Regions from separate parts of the Bradyrhizobium cosmicum genome, predicted to be linked through region 2. Evidence: predicted binding sites of a transcription regulator. Region 2 holds the regulator's gene; the other holds the start of a gene.

Region 1 (8,177 bases), 3.4 Mb from region 2:
ACCGGGTGCTGGCGCGCAAATATCGCCCGTCCTCTTTTGATGATTTGATCGGCCAGGAGGCCGTGGTCCGCACCGTCTCCAATGCGTTCGAGACCGGACGGATTCCGCAGGCTTGGATCCTCACCGGCGTCCGCGGAGTCGGCAAGACCACCACCGCGCGCATCCTCGCCCGTGCGCTCAACTACGAGATGCCGGACGGCTCGGTGAAGGGCCCCACCATCCACATGCCGACGCTGGGCGTGCATTGCCAGGCGATCATGGAAAGCCGGCACATGGACGTGCTGGAGATGGACGCGGCCTCGCACACCGGCGTCGACGACGTCCGCCAGATCAATGACAGCGTACGCTATGCGCCGGCCAGCGCCCGCTACAAGGTCTACATCATCGACGAAGTCCACATGCTGTCGACGGCGGCGTTCAACGCCTTCCTGAAGACGCTGGAGGAGCCGCCGGAGCACGCCAAGTTCGTGTTCGCGACGACCGAGATCCGCAAGGTTCCGGTCACGGTGCTGTCGCGCTGCCAGCGCTTTGACCTGCGCCGCGTCGAGGCCGACGTGCTGATGAAGCACCTCGCCAACATCGCCGGCAAGGAAAACGTCGAGATCGAGCCGGAAGCACTCGGCATCATCGCGCGCGCCGCCGAAGGCTCCGTGCGCGATTCGCTGTCGCTGCTCGACCAGGCGATCGCGCATGCGGCAGGCGCCGTGAAGGCCGATGCCGTCAGGCAGATGCTGGGACTCGCGGATCGCACCCGCGTCATTGACCTGTTCGATTCGCTGGCGCGCGGCGACATCGCGTCCGCGTTCAAGGAGTTCCGCGACCAGTACGATGTCGGCGCCGATCCGATCGTCGTGCTCTCCGACCTTGCCGAATTCGTCAATTTCGTCACCCGCGTGAAGATCGTGCCGGCGACCGCCGACAACGTCGCCTATGGCGAGACCGAACGGGTCCGCGCACGGGATTTTGCCTCGAAAATCTCGATGCGCGTACTGTCGCGGATGTGGCAGATGCTGCTCAAGGGCATCACCGAAGTGCAGGCCGCGACGCGCCCCGCGGCGGCCGCCGAGATGGTGCTGGTCCGCATCGCCTATGTCGCCGATCTGCCGACGCCCGATGAAGCCCTCAGGATGCTGGAGCAGAACGGCGGCGGCTCGCCGGTCGTGAGCGGCGGCAGTGCCGCGCGCAGCGCGCCGTCGGCGCCCGTTGCCTCTGCGGCGCCGGTTCGCATGCCGACCTCGTCGTCGTCGTTCGGCGGCGGTGCGGCCCGGCCGCAGATGGCGGCGCCCGCGCCGGATCCGCAGGCCGCCGCGCCCGTGCTCCGCGTCACGAGCTTTACCCAGCTGGTCGCGCTCGCCGGGCAGAGGCGCGACCTCATGACCAAGAGCGCGCTCGAATCCGACATGCGCCTCGTCCGTTTCGAGGAGGGCCGGCTCGAAGTCGCGCTCGAGCCCAACGCCTCCAAGACCATGATCACCGAGCTCGCGCGCAAGTTCGAGTTGTGGACCGGCCGGCGCTGGACCGTAATCGTCTCCAACGAGCAGGGCCAGCCTACGCTGCGTTCGGTGAACCAGGCGGCGAAGCAGGAACATGCGCGCACCGCCGAGGCCGATCCGCGCGTGCAGGAGGTGCTGTCGCGCTTCCCCGGTGCAAAGGTCGTCGAGGTCCGCAGGCTTGCCCCCGAGACGCCGGAATCCAATATTAACGCGGACTATGGCAGTGACGATCCGCCCGACGGTTCCGAAGCCGACGACGATCTCTGAGCCGACCTTTCCAAGGACGAACACCAATGGCTGACTTTCTCGGCATGATGAAGCAGGCGGCGCAACTGCAATCCAAGATGCAGGAGATGCAGGACGCGCTCGCCAATGTGGAAGTCGAGGGCATCTCCGGCGGCGGTCTCGTCGCCGTGCGCATGACCGCGAAGATGGACGTGAAGGGCATCAAGATCGATCCCTCGCTGATGAAGGCGGAAGAGCGCGAGGTGCTGGAAGACCTGCTCGTCACCGCGCTTGGCGATGCCCGCCGCAAGGCGGAGACGGCGGTGCAGGAGAAGATGCAGTCGCTCACCGGCGGGCTCGGCCTGCCGCCGGGCCTGTCGGGGCTGTTCGGCCAGTAATATGGGCGCTGTTGCGGGTCCCGAAATCGAGCGGCTGGTCCAGCTTCTCGCACGGCTGCCGGGCCTCGGCCCGCGCTCCGCGCGGCGTGCGGCATTGCATCTGATCAAGAAGCGCGAAGCGCTGATGATGCCGCTGACCTCCGCCCTGCAGGTCGCGCTCGACAAGGTCCAGGTCTGCAAGACCTGCGGCAACATCGACACGCAGAATCCCTGCACGGTCTGCACCGATCCGCGGCGCGATCCCGCCATCATCGTCGTCGTCGCCGACGTCGCCGATCTCTGGGCGCTAGAGCGGGCCAATGCGACTCAGGGGCGCTACCATGTGCTGGGCGCGACCTTGTCGCCGCTCGACGGCGTCGGTCCGCAGGACCTCACCATCGACGCGCTGGTCGCGCGTGCACATGCGGCCGAAGTGCACGAAGTCATCCTGGCGCTGAATGCCACGGTCGACGGCCAGACCACGGCGCATTACATCACCGACCTGCTTCAGGACGCCAACGTAAAAGTAACCCGGCTGGCGCACGGTGTGCCGGTCGGTGGCGAGCTTGATTATCTTGACGAAGGTACGCTATCGGCCGCGATGCGGCAGCGAACCTTGTTCTAGCCATCCAGACCTACGGAACGGACGACATGACGAAACGATTCGCCACACGATTGGCTTTGGTCGCGACGATGACGCTGCTGGCGACCCCGGCGCTCTCCGCGCAGGGCGACGAAGCTCCGCCGCCGTCAAAGCCCGGCAAGCCGATCAACACCGGAGACGTGCTCTCGGGCGAGTTGAACGCAATGAAGGTGCGCGACGTCAAGAACGCCGGCAAGCGAATCGCGACCTACCAGATCACCTCCGAGCCGCGCCGCCTGCCGCCGCCGAGCGGGCTCTGCAATCTCGAGACGGGGCCGGAGACGTTCCAGCTCGTTCCGAGCGGCGATGCCCAGGCCGCGCAGCTGAAGACGTTCGTCGGCAAGGAAATCTCGATCAAGGTCGACGAGGTCGCCTGTGCCAGCGATCCCGGCCAGATGAGCGAAGCCGTGGTCACGAAGTGGAGCATCATCAAGAAGCAGTAGGGGGCGCTACACCCTTACCGGCCCCAGCGCCTCAAAATGCCTGCGCTTCTGCAGCCATGTCAGCAGGATCAGGCTCGGGATCGCCACCAGCACGCAGATCACGAAGAACAGCGGCCAGCCGGTCGCCTTGGCGACATAGCCGGCGACTGACGACAGATAGGTGCGTCCCACGGCCGCGAGCGCGGTGAGCAGCGCATATTGCGTCGCCGTGTGCAGCGGGTTCTGGCACAGCGCGGAGAGATAGGCGACGAAGATCACGGTGCCGATGGCGCTGGTGAAGTTCTCGCAAGTGATGGCGAAGGCGAGCGCCCATTGGCTGGTGCCGATAAAGGCGAGCCATGAAAAAGAGAGGTTCGCGAGAGCCTGCACCACGCCGCCGATCCACAGGCACGTCGCCAGCGGGTAGCGCCGGGCCAGGAAGCCGCCGGCAAAGCCGCCGATCAGCGTCGCGGCGAGGCCCACGCCCTTCACGATCGCCGCATAATCGTTGCGGGAGAAGCCGAGGTCGATCACGAACGGCGCGGTCATGGTGCCGGAAAACGCGTCGGTGAACTTGAACAGCACGACGAAGGCGAGCGCGGCAAGCGCGTCCTTGCGCGCCAGAAATTCCGAGAAGGCACCGATCGCGGCGTGTAGCACGCGCGCGAACGCGGTCCCGGTTTGGGTCGCCGCCTCGGCCCGCGCCGATTGCTCGGGCTCGGTCGCGGCCAGCGCGGTGACCGTGCCGATCAGCACCATCGCCGCCATCACCACATAGCCCCACATCCAGGCCGAGGTGCGCGGAATGCCGGTGCTCTCGAAGCCCGAGACGATGAACAGCGCGCCCGCAGTCGAGACCAGCATGCCGATCCGGTAGGCCGCGACATAGGATGCCATGCCGGCGGCTTGTTCGCTCTCGGGGAGGCTTTCGACGCGGAAGGCGTCGACTACGATATCCTGCGTCGACGACATCGTGGCGACCAGCAGCGCGCCGAGCGCGACATAGAACGGCGAACGCGCGGGATCGGTCAGCGCCAGCAGCAGGATCGCGACGATCAGCAATAGCTGCGAGAACAGCAGCCAGCCGCGTCGCCGCCCGAACGCGCGCGTGAACAGCGGCACATGCAGCGCATCCACCAGCGGCGCCCAGAGGAATTTCAGCGTGTAGGGCGTACCGACGAGGGCGAACAGCCCGATCGTCCCGAGATCGACCCCCGCCTCCCGCATCCACACCAGCAGCGTCGAGCCCGACAGCGCCAGCGGCAGCCCCGAGGAGAAGCCGAGGAACAGCACGATCAGCACGCGCGGCTGCAGGTAAACGGCCAGGCTGTCGCGCCACGACGTGGCGGGGGCGTCGGTGATGGCAGGGGACGTCGCGTCGGGTGCGTTCATGAGGAGGTGTTAGCAGATTCTGGGGGGCGATGCCTCTGCCACCACAATGCTCGTCATGCCCGGGCTTGTCCCGGGCATCCACGTTCTTGGTGCCGCTAAAAAGTTCGTGGATGGCCGGGACAAGCCCGGCCATGACGACGCGGCGTCACTCCCCCGCCTGGAGCTTCCTCGGAAACAGTTCCGGCGCACCGGTCGCCACCAGATGCGGGCCTTCGGGCGCGTCGGTCTTGCTGAAATCGAGTTCCTCGATCCGCCCGGCGCGTTTCTCGATCTTGTCCGCAGAGATCAAAATCTGGCGAACGTCCTCATTCGCGTCGGCGAAGTGCTTCTGCAGCTTCGTCACGCGGTCGCGCAGGCGTCCGAGGTCGTCGCCGAGCTTGATCACCTCGGTGCGGATCTGGTCGGCGGCATCGCGCATGCGCGCGTCTTTCATGATCTGCTGCATCACCTGGATCGCCAGCATCAACAGCGACGGCGACACCAGCACCACACGGGCGCGATAGGCCTTCTGGATGATGTCGTCGAAGCCGTCGTGGATCTCGGCGTAGACCGATTCCGACGGCACGAACATCAGCGCCATCTCCTGGGTCTCGCCGGTGACGAGATATTTTTCGGCGATATCGCTGACATGCTTCATCACGTCGCTGCGCAGCCGCTGCGTGGCGATCCGCTTCTCCTCGTCGCTGCGGGCGTCGTGCAGCGCGGTCATCGCCTCCAGCGGGAATTTCGCGTCGATGCAGAGCGGGCGCTGGTCGGGCAGGAACACTACGCAATCGGGCCGCTTGCCCGTCGAAAGCGTGAACTGGAATTCGTAGGCGGCTTTTGGCAGACCATCCTGGACGATCGCCTCCATCCGCGCCTGGCCGAAGGCGCCGCGCGACTGCTTGTTGGCGAGCACATCGCGCAAGGTCGTCACCTGTGTGGTGAGGTCGGTGAGGTTCTTGTGCGCGTTGTCGATGATGCCGAGCCGCTCGTGCAGCGCGCGCAGGCTCTCCATGGTGTTGCGAGTGGTGTTTTCCATGGACTGGCCGACGCGATGGGTCACCGAATCCAGCCGCTCGTTGACCGCCCGCGCCATGTCGGCCTGGCGGCCGGCCAGCGCCTGGCTCATGGCGTCGACCCGGCCCGAGGCCTCGCTCTGGGCATGCAGCACCTGGGAGAGGCGCTCCTCGAGCTCGTCGGCGCGGATGGCATGCGCCATCGCGAGTTCCGCGCCGCGCCGCGCCGAGCGCGCGATCACGACGGCGATCGCCACCAGCAGGATGAGGACAAGGGCGCCGAAGCCGATTAGCGCGTCGATGGCACGAACCGGCCAGTCGCCAGCCACGAAAATGATCTCGTTCATGTCTGTCCTTCTAGCCGATTCGGAGGGCCGCACGAACGAATAGCGAACATTCCGAGGTAAATGCCCCGTTAATTTTCATGGTTAACGAAACCTGAAGTTTTATGGTTAGCGAAGGGTTAACGGAGTTCCCCAGCCGCATTGACCGCATCCGGCGCGCGGCTTAAATCGCGGCCATGGCCCTCAGAGAAATCATCATCCTGCCCGACAAGCAGTTGCGTCTGGTCTCCAAGCCGATCGAGAAGGTCACGGCCGAGATCCGCAAGCTTGCCGACGACATGTTCGAGACCATGTACGACGCGCCCGGCATCGGGCTCGCGGCGATCCAGATCGCGCAGCCGCTGCGGCTGATCACCATGGACCTCGCCAAGCGCGACGAGAACGGCGAGACCAAGCCGCTTCCGCGCGTCTTCATCAATCCGGAAGTCATTGCCTCGTCCGAGGAACTCTCGGTCTACGAGGAAGGCTGCCTGTCGATCCCTGAATATTACGAGGAGGTCGAACGGCCCGCCAAGGTGCGCGTGCGCTTCACTGATCTGGACGGCAAGGTGCACGAGGAGGATGCCGAAGGCCTCTATGCCACCTGCATCCAGCACGAGATCGACCATCTCAACGGCGTCCTGTTCGTCGACTATCTTTCGAAGCTCAAGCGCGACCGCGTCATCAAGAAGTTCGAGAAAGCCGCCAAGCGCGCGGAGTAAGTCGTTTGTAAGTGCCGGTGCTGCCGCAAACTCCCATGCGCTCCCTCCCCCCTTGCGGGGGAGGGTGGGGGAGAGGGGTAGCCCAGCAAAAGGTCTAACCGGGGCGAAGAACCTGTCCGTGCTCAAACCGAGAGAGCGCGTCGTGTGGCACCCCTCTCCCTAGCCCTCCCCCGCAAGGGGGGAGGGAACGCATCGAGTCCTTGTCATGCCCCTCCGCCTGATCTTCATGGGCACGCCCGATTTCTCCGTGCCGACGCTGCTCGAGCTGGTCGGGCACGGCCACGAGATCGTCGCCGTCTACACCCGCGCGCCGAAGCCGGGCGGGCGGCGCGGCCTGCAATTGCAGCCGACCCCGGTTGAAGAAGCCGCGCGAAAGCTCGGCGTTCCCGTGTTGACGCCGAAGACGCTGAAGACGCCGGAAGCGCTCGCCGAATTTCGCGCCTTCGATGCCGATGCCGCCGTCGTCGTCGCCTATGGCATGATCCTGCCGCAGGCGATCCTCGATGCGCCAAAGCTCGGCTGCTACAATCTGCACGCCTCGCTGCTGCCGCGCTGGCGCGGTGCCGCGCCCATCAACCGCGCCATCATGGCCGGCGACGCCGAGAGCGGCGTGATGGTGATGAAGATGGATGTCGGGCTCGACACCGGCGACGTCGCCATGGCCGAACGCCTTGCCATCACCGACGCCATGACGGCGGCCGATCTGCACGATCGCCTCTCGCGCCTCGGTGCCGATCTGATGGTGCGGGCGATGGCCGCGCTCGCACGCGGCGGCCTCCAGCTCAGCAAGCAGAGCGAAGACGGCGTCACCTATGCCGCCAAGATCGACAAGGCCGAAGCGCGGATCGACTGGACCAGGCCGGCGCACGCCGTGCTGCGCCACATCCACGGCCTGTCGCCGTTTCCCGGCGCCTGGGCCGAGCTTGCGGGCGTGAGCGAGAATGCGCGTATCAAGATCCTGCGCTGCGAGCTGGCCAAGGGATCGGGCGCGCCGGGCGAGGTGCTCGACGACCAGCTCACCATCGCCTGCGGCGAGGGAGCGATTCGCATCCTTGAGCTGCAGCGCGAGGGCAAGGCGCAGATGCAGGCCACAGACTTCCTGCGCGGGGTGCCGCTGAAGCCGCCGATGCGGCTGGCCTGATGCCCCGCTACAAGCTCACCATCGAATATGACGGCGCGCCGTTCTTCGGCTGGCAGGTGCAGGACACGCTACCGTCGGTGCAGGGCGCGCTGGAGGCGGCGGTGAAGGCGATGACCGGTGTGGATCTGCGCGTGCACGGTGCCGGCCGCACCGATGCCGGCGTGCATGCGCGCGGCCAGGTCGCGCATGTCGACATCGAGAAGCAGTTTCCGCCCGGCCGTTTTCGCGATGGTCTCAACGCCCATCTGCGCCCGCATCCGATCGCGGTGCTGGAGGCCGAGATCGTGCCTGACAGCTTCGAGGCGCGCTTCTCGGCCATCAAGCGCCACTACCGCTACCGCATCGTCAACACCCGGGCCAACCTCGCCCTCGACATCGGCCACGCCTGGCGCGTGCCGCGCAAGCTCGATGCCGATGCGATGCATGCGGCGGCACGGCGCC
Region 2 (8,177 bases):
CGTCATATCAATCGAAGCAACGAACTCCGCCCCCGTGCGTTGTGTGGGTCCAGAAGAGGATCCCACCATGCAGAACATCGCAGAGCATATGGAAGTCATCGGCGCCGATGGCGTCCACGTCGGCACCGTCGACAAGATCGAGGGCAACCGCATCAAGCTGACCAAGAAGGACAGCGGCGAGGGCAGCCACAAGGGCCACCATCACTTCATCGACAAGGGCCTCGTCGCCGGTGTCGAAGGCAACAAGGTGCGGCTGTCCGCCAAGGCTGACGTCGCCGTGACGATGGAAGAGGAAAAGTAGGGCTCGCGCCCGCCCGTTCCTGATCCGTACCGCTATTCGCGCGCCTGCACGTTCCGGTAGCCTCTGGCCCCGTCGCGTATCGCAAGGTGCAGGGAATGGCGGAGTCGGGCCGGCCAGTACGGTCCCAGGGTGTCGCGGGGACTTGGCCCGTCGGCCGACCTGCGTCGGTTGGCGGCCTCGCGCCGGCAGGGTCAGGCCTTTGGCCTGCCCTCGTCGAGACGCTGCGCGAATGGGGGCGCGCCGAAGCCGGCGCCGGGCGGCTGTTGCCGTGGGTCCCCGTCGCCTTCGGCGGCGGCATCGCGCTGTACTTTGCCGCCGATCATGAGCCCGTGCTTTGGGTCGTTGCCGCGACGGCCATCGCGCTCACGCTTGGGGCGGTTCTGCTGCGGAGAAGCCGGCTGTTTGCGCCTGCGATCATGATCGCAGCGGTCGCGGCCGGCCTTGCCGCGGCGACCTGGAAGACGGCTCGCATCGCGCACACCGTGCTGGCAAAACCGCTCTATTCGGTGTCGCTGTCGGGCTTCGTCGAGACCCGCGACATCCGCGAACGCACCGATCGTTTCGTGCTGCGCGTCACCGCGATGGAGGCGCAGCGCAGCGACGTCAGGCTCGAGCGCGTGCGCCTGTCGGTGCGCAAGGGCACCGCGCCCGAGGTCGGCAGCTTCGTGCAATTGAAGGCGCGGCTGATGCCGCCGATCACGCCGGTGCGCCCTGGCAGCTACGATTTTTCCCGCGACATGTTCTTTCAGGGCATCGGCGCGTCCGGCTTCGTGATGGGCGCCATCGCGGCCTCCGTGCCGCCTGATGCTGGCGGCCTGCGGCTGCGCTATGCCGCGATCATGCAGGGCCTGCGCGATGCGATCGACGCCCGCATTCGGGCCACGCTCGACGGCGACAACCGCGCGATCGCGACCGCGCTGCTGACCGGTCGGCGCGATGCGATCACCACGCCCGTGAATGATGCGATGTTCATCTCGGGGCTCGGTCACGTGCTTTCGATCTCCGGCTACCACATGGCCGTGGTCGCCGGCGTGGTCTTCTTCGCGGTGCGTGCACTGCTCGCCTTGATCCCGGGACTGGCGGTCGGCTTTGCCATCAAGAAGTGGTCGGCGGCTGCGGCGCTCGTCGCAGCCGCGTTCTACCTGCTGCTGTCGGGGGCGGAGGTCGCGACGCAGCGCTCGTTCTTCATGACGGCTGTGGTCCTGATCGCGGTGATGGTCGATAGGCGCGCCATCACCTTCCGCACGCTGGCGGTGGCCGCGTTGATCGTGCTGGCGGTGGCGCCGGAGTCGCTGGTTCATCCCAGTTTTCAGATGTCGTTCGCGGCAACGCTCGGGCTGGTGGCGCTGGTGCAGATCGGCATGCCGAACCTGTTTGCCTCGCCCGATCATTCGGCGACGGCGCGCATCGCGATGTGGGGCGGCCGCGAGATTGCGATGCTGTTCCTGGCCTCGCTGATCGCGGGGCTTGCGACCACGCCCTATGCCGCCTTTCACTTCCACCGCGTCACTCCCTACGGTGTGCTCGCCAATCTCGGGGCAATGCCGGTGGTCTCGGCGCTGGTGATGCCGGCGGGACTGCTCGGACTCATTGCGGCGCCGTTCGGACTCGATGGTGTGTTCTGGTGGCTGATGGGGATCGGCATCGACTGGATGATTGCGGTGTCGCGCTGGGTGGCGGCGTTGCCGGGCGCGATCGGCCGCATCCCGGCTTTCGGCATTGCGCCGCTGATCGCGGCCAGCCTCGGGATCATTGTGATGGGCCTGCTGCGCACGCCGCTGCGCTGGTCGGGCGGGCTGCTGCTGTTGGCCGCGATCGCCTGGGGGCTATCCGTTCGGCAACCTGACATTCTCATCGCCGGTGACGGCCAGAGCGTTGCGGTGCGGGGCAGGGACGGACACCTGCATCTGATCCGGGCGAGCAAGGACAGCTTTCTGTTGAAGGAGTGGCTGGCGGCCGACGCCGATCCGCGCGGCGCCGGCGGCGCCTCGCTCAGCGACGGCGTGTCCTGCGACGAGTCAGGCTGCGTGACGCCGCTTGCCGACGGCCGGCTGGTCGCGCTGGCATTGCGCATCGATGCGCTTGCGGACGATTGCAGCCGCGCCGCGCTGGTGGTGACGGCTCGGCCCGCGCCCCCGGATTGCGCGGCGATGGTGGTCGATCGGCAGCGTCTTTCGGCCCAGGGCGCGCTCGCACTGACACAGCGAGGGGATGGTTTTGCGGTTCAGGCGATGAAGGCGAGGGGCACTGACCGCCCGTGGTCGCCGGCGACCGCCGGTGAGGCTGATTTCGGCGCGAGCCTCGCGCCGCAGGCGGCAGCTCCCCGCAACCGGGACGCGACGCCGTCGGAGGCGGACTTGCAGGCCGAGGACTGATCGGACGGGTTACAGGTACCAAGCCAGCACGGCATCGAGCCCCGTGCTCCCGATCACCGGCAGGGCCACCATCTGGCTCAGCCCAGCTGTGCGGGCCTGAGCTGCCGCGATCGAGCCGTCATGCGCGAGGTCGTCATTGAGCGCGGGCATGCCGGTGGCCCAGGCGCCGCCGATGCTGCCGTCGCCGTGAGCGATGGATTTATCCGCATAGAGCGCGGCGAGGTCGGTCTGAGCGCTGCAATCGCCGGCGCGAAACACCAGCGCCGAGCGGGCCTCGTTCGGGACCCAGATCTCGAAGCGTCGCGCGATCGGCGTGGCCTGGGCCGAGAGGAAGGTCAGCACCCAGGTCTGATCGGTGCCGGTCCGGTAGGGCACGCCGACACCGAGATTGATCCCGACCTTGGCGGCGTCCTCCCAGCGCAGGAAGCTCTTGGCGTCGTGCAAATCCTTGATGATCAGCGGCAGGTCGGCTTTCCAGGTGCGGCCGGGCAGGCCGAAGCCGCGCGGAAACCGGGTGTGGCGGGAGTTAAACTCGAACATCTCCGCCGCGCCGTAATAGCCGTCGACCAGCCCCATCTCGTGGGACATTTGAGCGTCGTTGTGCCAAAGCTCGATTGCGCCGACATGTGCCTCGTCGTCACCGCAGAACAGCACCATGACGGCTTGCAGGAATTCGCCGGCGAATACCGGCACGGCCACGCCGCAGGTGAGGCCGGCTGCGAGCGCCTGATCCGTCCGCTTGAAGTAGGAATTCGCGAATTTGGTGAGGATCACGGGATGGCCGCAGGCCCAGGCCTTGCCGGGAAGGCCCTCGTCATACCCGAAACGCAGATCTTCGCTGGCGGCCTTGAACGCGGATAGCCCTTCGCTGTAGAGGCCGCCGCCGAATTTCAGCCGCATGCGCGTCCGGTCGGGCACCCAGAGTTCAACGACGCGAATGAAGGTCTTCATCGAACGTGCCCGCCTCCAAGAGCCAAGACACCAGCCGGGACACCAACCGGAACAGCATCGGCCATTTGCTTGCGGAACGGACGTTCAAAATTCAGGCAGGACCGCGCAAACTTCGTGCGGCGGAGAGGGATGGTGGGCTGGCTTCGCCGTTTCGGGTTCTGGAGACGCAAACCAATCCGTGTCGCCGGCCTCGGCCGGCGATGGCGATTTCAATCCCGTGTCCCGACTCGAAGGCCGGGGATGGCTGCGTTAGCCGATCGGCAGGCGGGTGATGGTCGGTCGGCCGTTGGCGTTGGACTGCGGCTTGTTCTCGCCAGGGGGCTGTGTCACCGGCAGTTGCAGCACGGTCGCGTGCTGGCCTTCGACGAGCTGCGTCACCAGCACGTATTTGCCGTCGGGGAATTCGATCGCGTCATGATGACGGTCGGGAATGTGTGGATCGATCTTGCCGAACTTGCCGACGCGGGAGTTTACGGTGCGCGTCCAGATCCAGCGATTGTCGTAGCGGACGTTGTCGGCGAAGGCGAGCTCCGTTCCCGGCAGCAGGCAGACCGCAACGGTCGGATCAGCTGCGGAGGCAAAGCCGCGCGTCGAGGTGCCGCGGAAGGTTGTCGAGACGATCGTCTCGCCGATTTCCGCGGGACGCGATGCGACGGCATGCAGGCTGTAGTCACACATCGGGATGCTCCTCATGCAAGATAGCAGCCCGCGCCTCTTCTGAGGCGGAGGCCTCTATCAGAGTGGAAGCACCAAGCGTCTGCCCGGTTGTAGGCAAATCTGCGGCTCGCCGCCGCAGGCCGCGATCACATTATCTTTTTCGACCGCGCTGGGAACAATGCCTGTTGCCGTGCATTCCGGCCGCGCGTGTCAGCGCCCCGCAGGCGCCGACCAGCCCGAATACTGCCAGCCCGGCTGCGACGGCTGCTCCACCGCGTTGCGTGCATTTCTGACTTGTTCGCTCACGGCGTTGTCCTTGCGGACGTGGTGCCGCGCTTGTGCGGCAACGGCCTGCGACGCTGATGCTGCGACCAGCGCCGCCGTGACTGCGCTTATGATGATCTTGCGCATGACTTCTCCTCGACTCTTCAAGGCCGCACAGCGATGAGTGCTTCGTGCGGCGTGTCGAGGATGTAGCGCCGGAGGAGGGGGCGGATAATCTGCGCGAAACCAGAAGGACTATCCAGCGGGAGCGGACAATCGTCCGCTCCAGTCGTTGACCGCGATCGCTGATCGCGGACGGGTCTAGTATTTCCGGTAAAGCCCGATCAGCTTGCCCTGGATCTTCACCCGGTTGGGCGGCAGGATGCGCACTTCATAGGCCGCATTGGCGGGCTCGAGAGCGATCGAGGCGCCGCGGCGGCGGAAGCGCTTGAGCGTCGCTTCCTCGTCGTCAATCAATGCCACGACGATATCGCCGGTGTCGGCGCTCTCGTTGCGCTGGATCAGCGCCATGTCGCCGTCGAGGATGCCGGCCTCGACCATAGAATCGCCGCGCACTTCCAGCGCGTAATGCTCGCCCGAGCCGAGCATGTCAGGCGGTACACTGATGGTGTGGCTGCGGGTCTGCAACGCCTCTATCGGCGTACCGGCGGCGATCCGGCCCATGACCGGTACCGCGACGGGACGCTCGCCCTCGTCGGCGGGCGGGCTGGAGGTGGTGCGTACCTTGCCGAGATTGCCCTCGATGACGCTCGGCGTGAAGCCGCGGCGGCTGCCGGCGGCGGCCTGAAGCTCGGGAAGCTTGATCACCTCGATGGCGCGGGCGCGGTTCGGCAGCCGGCGGATGAAGCCGCGCTCCTCGAGCGCGGTGATCAAGCGATGGATGCCCGATTTCGAGCGCAGATCGAGCGCGTCCTTCATCTCGTCGAAGGAGGGCGGCACGCCGCTTTCCTTCAGCCGTTCGCTGATGAATCGCAGAAGCTCGTATTGTTTGCGCGTTAACATCTCGACCAAAATCCCCCGGTTGATGTCGTCCGATTCCGAGACGCTGAATTCAGCAGTAAGCCGCTACATGCTCGAAACAAATCATGAACGGACACTATATGTTCGATACATGTTCCGCAACTGCTTAATTTACCGTGAACGCCGCAGAGTTCGCGGAACGCATGCGAACGAGGCGGTCAGACGGGCAGTCGCAACACCTCGCAGGGCGCGCCGGATTCGGCCTTCGGCGCGAACGGCGCGCGCACGAGAAGTGCCTGTGCTGCAGCGAGATTCGAAAGCAGCGAGGAATCCTGGTCATCGACGGGAATGGCAGCGAGCGTGCCGTCATCACGCAGCTCGAGGCGTGCGCGCAGATAATCCTCGCGCTGGTCATTGGCGCGGACGTCGCGGCCGAGCACCGCGCGCTCGCGGCGGTGATGAATCACCGAGCGGCCCGACAGCGCACGAATCAGCGGTACCATGAACAGGAAGCCGCACACGTAGGATGACACGGGGTTGCCGGGCAGGCCGATCACGCGCATCGCCCCGAGCCGGCCGTTCATCATCGGCTTGCCCGGCCGCATAGCGATCTTCCAGAACGCCATCGAGACGCCTTCGTCCCGCAGCGCCTGCTGGACCAGATCATGGTCGCCGACCGAGGCGCCGCCGGTCGTGATCAGGATATCGGCGCCACTCTCGCGGGCGCGCCGGATGCCGGCGGTGGTCGCTGCAAGCGTGTCGGCGGCAATACCGAGGTCGATTGTGTCGGCGCCTTCGCTGCGGGCGAGCGCATGCAGGGCGTAGCCGTTGGAATAGACGATCTGGCCGGGACCCGGCGCGCTGCCCGGCATCACCAGCTCGTCGCCGGTGGCGAGGATGGCGACCTTCGGACGGCGGCGGACGGGCAAATGCGGGTGATTCATGCCGGCGGCGAGCGCGAGGTCGCGCTCGGTGAGGCGGGCCCCCTTGCGCAACAGCACGTCTCCTTCCGAGAAGTCGACGCCGGCGGGACGGATGTGACGCCCGGTCACGGCGGCTTCCCTGATCGTGACGCGCTTGCCCTCGGCAACCGTATCCTCCTGGATCACGACGGCGTCGGCACCATCAGGAACGACGCCCCCGGTGAAGATCCGCACCGCTTCGCCGGCGCTGACCGTTCCCGCAAACGGCCGGCCCGCCGCGACCTCGCCGATCACTTTCAGTTGGGAATCGATCTTCGCCGCATCGGCCGCGCGCACCGCATAGCCGTCCATCGCCGACATTGCCTGCGGCGGCTGCGTCCGCAGCGCGGCGATATCGCGCGCGAGCACACGGTGAAAGGCCTGGCCGAGGGCGACCGCTTCCTCGGCCAGAGGCTCTGCACCCGCCAGCACGGACGCAAGCGCATCGGAAACCGGCATCAAGGCCACGGGTCAGACTCCTGCGAGCACGTTCTGCAAATCGGCGGCGAGAGTTCTAGCTGAGTGCAGGCGCGGAGGCAAAACAGCGATGGCGCAGGATGACTTATCCTGCGCCGTCTGACTTGCGGGCGAAGGGGAACGTCAACGAAGGATAGACGTCAGCTCCGCCGCTGCATGATCCGAGAGGCGAGACAGAGCGGCACCAGCGTGGCGATGGCAAATACGAGAATCGCACGCACGAGAAGGGCGAGTGCCACGGCCAGTGTCGATCACGTCCCCGGCTGCCTGCGCGGACTGACATCCGGCGCGGCGGCGCCCTGGTCCCTGTCGGGCATCGGGTCGGCCTGGGCTTTCAGGTCGGCGGCCTTGCTGATCAGTTTTGCGGAGAGGTCAGAGTCCGAGGTGGTTCTGGCGAATTTCATCAACAGGGAGGCCTGCTTGGTGAGGTAGGTTTTGCCCAGCACGATGATAAGTCCGATCCCAAATTCCCAACAGACTCATGAGTCCGCGAGCGGGCATTCGTTCCGGGATCTGCGTATAAAATTGCACAGAGGGTTTTGGTTCCGCATTGCCAGCTGAAATTGTTCGGGGAATTGGCCGTTTGCTTCTGCGTCAGATCCCGAGCGCCCTCAGTGCGTTGCCGACATCCGTCGCCGAGGTGACGTGTACGGCGGTCAGGCCGCATGCCCTGGCTCCCTCGATGTTCTCGGCGAGATCGTCGAAGAACACGATCCGGCTCGCCGGCACGCCCATTGCCGCCACGACATGGTCGAAGGCCTCCGCATCCGGCTTGCGCAGGCCGATACTGGACGACAGGTACACTTCGCGGAAATGGTCGAGCAGGCCGGCATACTCTTTCGAGAAATAGTCCACATGCGGCCGGTTGGTATTGGAGAAGGCGTAGAGCGGCAACTGCTTCGCCGCGCGCGGCAACAGCTCGGCGATGTCAGGCATCTCGCCGGCGAAGATCGCGTTCCAGCCCTCGAGGAACTGCGCATCCGAGATGCCGATCCCGAGCGACGAGCGCAGCGAGGCGAAGTAGTCCTCGTCGCTGATCTTGCCGACCTCGTGCAGCCGGTAGGCTTCGTCGCGCACATAGCGCGCGACGATCGCTTCGGGCGGGCAGCCGGCATGTCCCGCCCAGCAGGCGATCGCCTTGGAGAAGTCGATGTCCAGCACGACGCGCCCGAGATCGAACAGAAGCGCGTCCGCGCTGCCGGGAGAGAG

The links. The regulator LexA, encoded in region 2, represses DNA repair genes until DNA is damaged. The targets are predictions, from matches to a motif close to TGTTCNNNNTGTGTTCNG.
Region 1: the regulator LexA is predicted to act here: its motif matches at 5,929-5,946, upstream of FNV92_RS33025 (DNA recombination protein RmuC).

What each region holds. Positions count from the first base shown of each region.
Region 1 is NZ_CP041656.2:6,924,075-6,932,251, reverse strand. Features, by position in the region: gene FNV92_RS33050 (DNA polymerase III subunit gamma/tau) at 1-1,760, shown strand, start outside; gene FNV92_RS33045 (YbaB/EbfC family nucleoid-associated protein) at 1,787-2,116, shown strand; gene recR (recombination mediator RecR) at 2,118-2,720, shown strand; gene FNV92_RS33035 (hypothetical protein) at 2,747-3,181, shown strand; gene FNV92_RS33030 (AmpG family muropeptide MFS transporter) at 3,188-4,552, opposite strand; gene FNV92_RS33025 (DNA recombination protein RmuC) at 4,698-5,897, opposite strand; gene def (peptide deformylase) at 6,071-6,595, shown strand; gene fmt (methionyl-tRNA formyltransferase) at 6,801-7,736, shown strand; gene truA (tRNA pseudouridine(38-40) synthase TruA) at 7,736-8,177, shown strand, end outside.
Region 2 is NZ_CP041656.2:3,481,328-3,489,504, forward strand. Features, by position in the region: gene FNV92_RS16770 (DUF2171 domain-containing protein) at 68-301, shown strand; gene FNV92_RS16775 (ComEC/Rec2 family competence protein) at 397-2,676, shown strand; gene FNV92_RS16780 (GAF domain-containing protein) at 2,686-3,627, opposite strand; gene FNV92_RS16785 (hypothetical protein) at 3,877-4,305, opposite strand; gene FNV92_RS16790 (hypothetical protein) at 4,495-4,695, opposite strand; gene lexA (transcriptional repressor LexA) at 4,870-5,571, opposite strand; gene FNV92_RS16800 (molybdopterin molybdotransferase MoeA) at 5,748-6,959, opposite strand; gene FNV92_RS16805 (hypothetical protein) at 7,220-7,414, opposite strand; gene FNV92_RS16810 (HAD family hydrolase) at 7,563-8,177, opposite strand, start outside.